Regions from separate parts of the Paenibacillus sp. MT86 genome, predicted to be linked through region 2. Evidence: riboswitches for the same ligand, from Rfam matches in the RefSeq annotation. Region 2 holds a riboswitch; the other holds the start of a gene.
The links. A riboswitch is a leader RNA that binds a small molecule or an ion and turns the genes downstream of it on or off. The one in region 2 is predicted to bind cobalamin.

Region 1 (4,425 bases), 2.1 Mb from region 2:
TCAGGGACTGAAGCGGGCGGGGATATTGCTGCCGGTGATCGTGGCCGGCGGCTCCTTCGTGCTGGCATGGCTGCTGCTGGAGCTGTGCCAAGCGATTCATCCTTGGCTTGCCTGGGGTGCGGAGATCGTTCTCATTGCGACTACGATTGCGATCAAGGGGCTGCGCGAGGCAGGATTGGAGGTCTACGGCCATCTTCGTTCCGGGAATATCGCCGAGGCCAGGCAAGCGCTCAGCATGGTGGTCGGGAGGGACACCGCTCATCTGGATGAGCGGGAAATTGTGCGGGGGACGGTGGAGACGGTTGCGGAAAATATCGTGGACGCGGTCATCGCTCCGCTGTTTTTTGCCCTGATCGGAGGGGCGCCGCTTGCGTTGGCCTACCGCGCCGTGAATACGCTGGATTCCATGGTCGGTTATAAAAACGAGAAGTACCTGCATTTAGGCTGGGCCTCCGCCCGGCTCGACGATCTCGCCAATTGGATACCGGCACGCCTGACCGCCGGGCTGTTGACCATCGCGGCGGCGATGTTCTCGCTGCAGTGGAAACAAGCGATCAAGATGGTTAAACGAGATGCGCGTAAGCATCCCAGTCCGAACAGCGGCTTCCCGGAATCGGCCGTTGCCGGTGCCCTGGGGATTCGCCTGGGAGGCGAAAATTCGTACCAAGGCGTGATCTCGTTCCGGGCTTACATGGGGGACCCCGACCGACCGCTCGAAGCGGAGGATATCCGGGTGACAAACCGTCTGCTTGTGGGCGTATCGGTTTTGTTTACGATGCTGGGTACCGCGGTGCTCGGACTTGCTGCCGCGGCAGGAGGAAGCCTATGGATATGAGGATCATCCTGCATCTGGTCCGCCACGGCCGCACGTTGTGGAACGAGGAGCGCCGTTATCTCGGCCATGAGGATCAGGGAATTCTGGCCGAGGGAAGGGAACAGCTCCTCCCGCTACGGGAGGAGCTTCGTTGCAGGCATTTTGTCCGGATCTATTGCAGCGATCTCCTTCGCTGCCGGCAGACGCTCGATGTGATCTTATCGGATTCAAAAAGGGGTGCTGTTCCTGATGATGACGCATTGGGCCGGTTTATACCGGGCGTACGATATGACCCGCGGCTGCGCGAGCTGGATTTCGGGGATTGGGAAGGAAAGACCTACGAGGATTTGAAGACGGATTCCCTCTACCGGCGCTGGATCGATAACCCTGCGGAAGTTACGCCGCCCAGCGGGGAGAGCTGGGAAGCTTTCGGTTCCCGCGTCCAGGCCTTTTTGTCGGGATTGCATTTGGATGTGAAGGAAATATTGCATATGGAGGAAGCTTCGGATACCCTTGCGCAGGCAGAGGCAGAGGCAGAGGCAGAGGCAGAGGCAGAGGCAGAGGCAGAGGCAGAGGCAGAGGCAGAGGCAGAGGCAGAGGCAGAGGCAGAGGCCAGGCGTGGTGATGATGGCCGAGGAACGCTCGCTGAAGGAGTTGACGTGCTTGTGGTCACCCACGGCGGCGTTATTCGGGAGATGGCAGCGGCTACCGTGCCGGATACGGAATTCTGGGCGACGTCGGTTATGCCGGGCGAGGTTCTCAAGCTGCAGCTGACATGGGACGGAGCGAGCTGGCAGGGCGTACGGTTAAGCGAATAAAACGAAAACGTATGATTTCGGTCGGAATAGGCGATAACGGGCTAAATCGGTGTCATGACGCAATCGAAACGCCCGAAACTTTCAGTTGTAAGGGGATGGTTTATCGCCTATAATCTTGTGCAGAGAAACCATGCTTGGCCTATCATCCATAAATTCATATGATTTGCGAGGGTCCCGGACAGAGGGCGTTATTGTTTTCTGCCGGGTTAATAGGGAAGCCGGTGCAAGTCCGGCACGGTCCCGCCACTGTGAAGCAGGGACTTTTCCATATGCCACTGAGCCTTTAGTGCTTGGGAAGGCGGAGAAGTCGTTACAACCTGCAAGTCAGGAGACCTGCCCTCAGCGAATGAAAGACGGTCCTTCGAGGAGAGGATTACGTTTACCGGACGCATGGAGCCATGCGGACGGAAGTTTAAGGCGCCATCGTTGAACGGTTATCCCGGCGTCCTTATGATACAAACGTAATCCCTGAGTCCTTGTCATCGAGGAGTCGGGGATTTTTGCTTCTTAGGGTATGAAGATTGAACGTTTCTTACCAGTTAAGGATCGGTCGAAGGAATTTAGACACGCCTGCGCCAGGTTCTCAATTATGTTTAGGGGGATTCCAAGAGATGAAAGCATTAAACAAAACATGGTCCGTACTTCTGGTAGCCATACTGATGGCCCTGGCCTTGATCGGCTGCGGCGGCGAAGAAGCAGCACCGAAGGATGCGACGCCGCCGGCACAGCAGCAAGAGCAGAATAACGAAGCGCCGGCGGATTCGGCGGAAGAGCTTAAGACCACGTATCCGCTGACCGTCAAGGATTCAACGGGCGTTGAAATGACGTTTGAGAAAGCGCCGACCAAGATTGCGTCCCTGACTCCGTCCGAGACGGAAAAACTGTTTGCATTGGGACTGGATGAGGAGATCGTTGGCGTATCCGATAACGACGATTACCCCGAAGCGGCCAAATCCAAGCCTAAACTGGGCGGGTTCCAGGTGAACGAAGAGGCGATCATCGCAGCCGACGCCGATGTGGTATTCGCCGCTTCGATGAATGCCCAGAATGCCGAGAAATTGCGCGAGCTTGGCGTTACCCTGTTCGTCAACGATCCGAAAACCATCGATGCGGTGATGGAGAACATCGAGCTGATCGGGCAAATTATGGACCGTCAAGCCGAGGCGAAAGCGGTCGTCGATCAGATGAAGCAGGAATTGGCTTCCGTTACGGAAGCCGTGAAATCCGTGAAGGATGAAGACAAGAAGAAAGTGTACGTGGAGTTCTCTCCGGGATGGACCGTCGGCAAAGGCGAGTTCATGGATGAGATCATTACCGCAGCTGGCGGCGTCAATGCAGCAGGCGATGCGGAAGGCTGGTTCGAAATCAGCGAGGAGAACATCATCGCCGCGAACCCGGACGTTATTCTGTACACGGACGATGTGGTGGACGAAGCCACCAAGAAAACATTGGATCAGCTGATCAAGGAGCGCGGCGGCTGGGATCAGATCGAGGCCATCAAGAACGATCAGGTCATTTCCGTGGATGCCAATCTGCTCAGCCGTCCGGGCCCGCGCGTGACGCAAGGACTGATGGAAGTGGCGAAGGCCGTTTATCCGGAATTGATGAATCCATGAGTAAAAAACTTGCAGGATTCGGTGCGGCCGGCCTGATCCTTTTACTGCTGACCTTGGTTGTCAGTCTCGGAATCGGCTCCGTTCACCTGCCTGTGAGAGAGATTGGAGCGATGCTGCTGCACCGGCTGCCGGGAATCGGCGATTCCATCGTTCCAAGCTGGGAAGCTTCCTCCGAGCAAATCCTGATGAAGGTGAGATTGCCGCGGATCCTGCTCGGGATGCTTGTTGGAGCCTCCCTGGCGGTGGCCGGAGCCGCCTTTCAAGGCGTGCTTCGCAATCCGCTGGCGGATCCGTTTACGCTCGGTGTGTCCTCGGGTGCTGCGCTTGGCGCGGCATCCCTGATTTTTTTCGGAATGGAATATTCCTTTGCCGGAGGTTATACACTGCCGGTTGTAGCGTTTCTGACCGGAGCAGGCACCCTATGGGCCGTTTTGCTGCTGGCAAGGGATCAAGGAAAACTGCCGATCCACGGGCTCATCCTGTCCGGGGTGGTGATGCAGTCGTTTCTGGGCGCCGTCGTTTCGTTTCTGACGGTGATGTCCAAAGATACGGTGAACCAAATCCTGTACTGGACGATGGGAAGCCTGAGCATGCGCGGATGGTCGTATACGGCCATCCTTTTCCCGTATTTTGCAGCGGGTTTCGTATATCTATGGAGCAGGTCGCGGGCGCTTAACATTTTGTCGCTCGGGGAACGGCAGGCCGCTCATATGGGATTGAATGTCGATCGTCTGAAGACCAGCGTGCTGATCGTCGCTACCCTGCTTGCCGCGGCAGCCGTATCGGTTTCCGGCGTGATCGGGTTCGTCGGGCTTGTAGTGCCGCATATGATTCGGCTGATCACCGGCTCCGATTACCGCGTGATTGTTCCCCTGTCGGCGCTGGGCGGCGCGATTTTCATGGTTTGGTGCGATACGGCAGCACGCTCCGTCTTGGCGCCGACGGAAATCCCGCTCGGGGTGGTCACGGCATTCATAGGCGCTCCGTTCTTTGCTTATCTGCTGTACCGGAACAAAAAACGGCGCAGGGAGGGGTTATCATGATTACGGCCCAAGGGCTTGGCAAAGCCTATGGCAAGGCGTCGATTCTATCCGGGGTGGACCTTCACATTGCCGAAGGGGAATGGTGGGGGATCATCGGACCGAACGGCAGCGGCAAGTCCACCCTCATGCAGCTG
Region 2 (4,425 bases):
CAAAGCTTTAAATGGTCTATCGCCCAAAATATCACCTCAAGAAAAAGTTGCATTCACCTTCTGTACCAACCATTCCATCAATTTATTTCATATCATATCACGCTCCTTCGAAGAAATAGAAAAAGCCGCTCCAGGAGGGAACGACTTCAGTTTACATAAGATCATTTTAACGAGGTTAGCGTTTTATGACATAAGGTGACGTATTTGAGGTCTATACTGGATGGTAGATTAACGTAACGAAAGGAGCAATAAATCATGGCACGAAGAATAATTTTAGATTTAGCGGTTACTTTGGATGGTTTTATTGAAGGAAAACATGGTGAAGTTGATTGGTGCATTATGGACTCTGAAATGGGGTTTAATCATTTTTTAAATCAAATCGATACCATTTTGTATGGAAGAAAAAGCTATGATTTATGGGGACAATTCACTCCGGAAATTGGACATGCGGATTCTGAAAAAGAGTTTTGGGAATTGGTTCATAGTAAAGAAAAGTATGTGTTTTCCAGGACGCAAAAGGGGACTGATCATAAAGCAATATTCATAAATGATCGCATTCCTGAAGAAGTAAATAAATTAAAGAATCAGCCTGGTAAAGACATCTGGCTGTACGGCGGAGCAAGTCTTATTACGACTTTTATCAATTTGGGACTTGTTGATGAATATCGATTATCCGTTCACCCTGTCGTTTTGGGAGAAGGAAAACCGCTGTTTGTGGATATAAAACAGAGGTTGCATTTAAAAATGGTGAATACAAGAACGTTCTCCTCAGGCGTTGTGCAACTAATTTATCATTTTGATGGGAACGAATAATATTGCGCATTCGCCAACACGTACAAATAACGGCCCGGTTCCCGAATGACGGAAAACCGCGCCGTTATTGACTTTATGAAGATGCTGGTGAAGGGAATTGAACCCCCGACCTACGCATTACGAGTGCGTTGCTCTACCCCTGAGCTACACCAGCACATGTGGTTCGATGATATTCCTCTCGAAACAACAAAAATTATTATAATACTTCGGCAGCAAAATGCAAGTCCTATTCTAACGGGAATATCCACCGAATTTGGCGGCATTACCCGCCTAATTTCTCCTGCACGGATTGGATCTTCTGTTTGCTCGAGGAGACCTGGTCCCTGCGGTCGTCAATTTTAACGGAAGTCGATACGCGCTTTGCCCCGGACAGAAAAGGTGCTTCATGCAAAGCCTCAATCGCCCGCCAGATCATGTTAAGCTCTCCCTCGATGATCGTGCTCATCGATGTCAGCTCATAGGAAATCCCGTCCTGCTGTTTCAATATTCGCTGCATCTCGGCGACATAAGCGCTTAAACTCGTGGTTGCGGTTCCGATCGGAATCACCGTTACCTCTGCTATTGCCATCTGAACAACCTCCCTCGTCATATCTCAATCATGCGATGCTCTTCCATTTTCCAATTCCAATTCCGGATACGGATATCATACCAATTTGGGTCCGCCATATCAAAGCCCTTCAGTTTTAGCTTCACACAAGATATAGTGTATCCTGCCCGCCTCATCCATACGGTAATATCCTATTTTGTCAAAACGAGAATATACGCGGTATCTGTGCAGAAAAGGTCGCATTTGGTCACAATCCAGGAAATCTTATCGCCTTTTGACAGTTTCTTAACTGGCACAATGACCGCTCGTTTGCTATAATTCTTTTTGCGTTCAATTTTAAGAACATGGTTTACAAACACAATATATTGGGTTAAATTAGATTAACAACAACCAAATATAGTGTATATAGGTGCCGGATCAACCCATAAGGCAGTCCGGCTTAATAGGGAAGCATGGTGTAAATCCATCACGGTCCCGCCACTGTAAGGGCTCTTAGGCTGTTCATCATTTTTTTCAGCCATCCTCATACGGCATAGCCGCCGAAGAATCGGATCAAGGTTTTCGGGAGGCACCGCCGGGAGGCAGAAGCCCGAGTCAGAGACCTGCCTATATGCAGCAGACACCAACCTACGGGGCTTTAGGTAAGTGTTCGTTAAACTTGCGTCTGTACATAACATCATGCCCGTTCAAGGGCTTATGTCAAACGTCATTTCCGAATCACAGCGCACGGACATTTTCAAGCCTGCCCGCGGGTTTTAGAAAATGTTTTTTTGATGTCCTTTTTCATATTTCCCCCGAAGAAAGCGAGGAATTTATTCATGCCCCAGCTCGTAGTTAAACCGAACAACCGTCAGCTCGCCTTTGATGAAATTCGCCTCTCCGTCTATGCCGACCGGACTCTGAAAGGATTGGACATGCTCGATAAGGAGCGTCTGCTTCGCGGCGTCAATGCCAAATTGCGCGGTGAGCAGGTTACCGGCGAAGAAATCAGCAGCGCCTTCACGATGTCCGCCCTTGAGCTTGTAACCAAAGAGGAGCCGAATTGGAAGTTTGCAGCTGCGCGTTCGTTTCTGACCTCTTTATATAAAAAAGCGGCTACCAACCGCCGATACAAAGCATACCCGGAAGAACCATACGGTGCCTTCTACCCGCTCATTACGGAGCTTGTGCAAAAAGGCATCTATCGCGAGGACCTTCTGACCAGCTACACCAAAGAACAAATCGAAGAACTCGGCGAATGCATCGATCCAAGCCGCGATCTGCTGTTTGATTACATCGGTCTGTTGACGCTGGCTGAGCGTTACCTGGCAAACGACTTTGACGGTCGCGTTATGGAACTTCCGCAAGAACGCTATATGGTCATCGCGATGTTCCTCATGCATAACGAGCCTGCCGACAAGCGTCTTGACCTTGTCAAGGAAGCCTACTGGGCCATGAGTAACCTGTACATGACGGCGGCTACGCCGACCATGTCCAATGCAGGTAAAAAAGTAGCCGGCCAGCTGTCCAGCTGCTTCATCGATACCGTGGACGACTCCCTGGAAGGAATCTTCGATTCCAATACGGACATCGCCCGTCTCAGCAAAATGGGCGGCGGCATCGGGGTGTACCTCGGCAAAGTCCGCGCACGCGGCTCCGATATCCGCGGACACAAGAACACCAGCTCCGGCGTTATCCCTTGGATTCGCCAGCTGAACAACACCGCTGTTAGCGTGGACCAATTGGGAACTCGTAAAGGTGCCATCGCGGTTTATCTGGATGTGTTCCACAAAGACATCCTGTCCTTCCTGGATCTGAAGCTGAACAACGGCGACGAGCGCATGAGAGCGCATGACGTGTTCCATGGCGTATGCCTGCCCGACCTGTTCATGGAGGCTGTCGAAGCTCGTGAAGAGTGGAGCCTGTTCTGTCCGCATGAAGTGAAGAAAATCATGGGCTGGAAAGACGAGAACGGCCGTCCGCTAGGTCTGGAGGACTTCTATGACCATACTCAAGGCGAAGGCGAATTCCGCCAAAAATACGCGGAAGCCGTAGCGAACCCGCTGCTGCCGCGCATTACGGTACAAGCCATCGACATTATGAAGCGCATCATGAAATCCCAGCTTGAAACGGGTACGCCGTACATGTTCTACCGCGACACGGTCAACCGTGCAAACCCGAACTCGGCTCATGGCATGATCTACTCTTCCAACCTGTGCACGGAGATCATGCAGAACCAATCTCCGACGGTCGTTGAGCAAGAGGAGCTGGTTACGAAAGACGGCCAAACCCGGATCGTGATTTCCAAAATCCCTGGCGATTTCGTTGTCTGCAACCTGAACTCCATCCACTTGGCCCGTGCCGTACCTGCCGGTGTGCTGGAGCGTCTCGTTCCGATCCAGGTTCGCATGCTGGATAACGTCATCGACATTAACAATATTGAAGTTCTGCAAGCTCAATACACCAACAGCCAATATCGCGCGGTCGGTCTCGGCACCTTCGGTCTGCACCACTTGCTGGCGCTGGAAGGCATCCGCTGGGAATCCGACGAAGCCGTTGCCTATAATGACAATCTGTACGAACACATCAACTACCTGCTCGTCAAATCCAGCATGGAGTTGGCCAAGGAAAAAGGCCACTACCCGAAATTCAAAGGCTCCGACTGGGAGAGCGGCGAGTACTTCACGTTCCGCGGTTATACCGACGGCGAGCATGAAGGCAAGTTCGTGACCACCGAACAGTGGCGTGAATTGCAGCAGGAAGTGCAAGCGAACGGCGTCCGTAACGCATGGCTGTTTGCCATCGCGCCGAACGGCTCCACTTCGATCATCGCGGGCTCCACGGCGAGCATCGATCCATTGTACGAACTTCTGTCTTATGAAGAAAAAACCACTTATAAAGTGGCGAACCCTGCTCCGGATCTGTCCGAGAAAACGATCTGGTACTATAAAACGGCTTTCTTGATCGACCAGCATTGGTCCATCAAAATGGCTGCCGCCCGTCAGCGTCACGTTGACCAAGCGCAAAGCTTTAACCTGTACGTCCGCCCTGATATCCGGGCTTCGGAATTCCTGGAGCTGCATCTG

Region 1: it holds a riboswitch for cobalamin, as region 2 does, so the genes downstream of both, AC3RCL_RS25800 (ABC transporter substrate-binding protein) here and AC3RCL_RS03340 (ribonucleoside-diphosphate reductase subunit alpha) in region 2, are expected to answer to the same signal.

The regions. Positions count from the first base shown of each region.
Region 1 covers NZ_CM179499.1:5,709,769-5,714,193, reverse strand. The annotation lists gene cbiB (adenosylcobinamide-phosphate synthase CbiB) at 1-835, shown strand, start outside; gene AC3RCL_RS25805 (histidine phosphatase family protein) at 826-1,632, shown strand; cobalamin riboswitch at 1,785-1,987, shown strand; gene AC3RCL_RS25800 (ABC transporter substrate-binding protein) at 2,244-3,248, shown strand; gene AC3RCL_RS25795 (FecCD family ABC transporter permease) at 3,245-4,291, shown strand; gene AC3RCL_RS25790 (ABC transporter ATP-binding protein) at 4,288-4,425, shown strand, end outside.
Region 2 covers NZ_CM179499.1:772,933-777,357, reverse strand. The annotation lists gene AC3RCL_RS03355 (dihydrofolate reductase family protein) at 256-813, shown strand; tRNA gene AC3RCL_RS03350 (tRNA-Thr) at 896-967, opposite strand; gene AC3RCL_RS03345 (MTH1187 family thiamine-binding protein) at 1,076-1,381, opposite strand; cobalamin riboswitch at 1,751-1,984, shown strand; gene AC3RCL_RS03340 (ribonucleoside-diphosphate reductase subunit alpha) at 2,179-4,425, shown strand, end outside.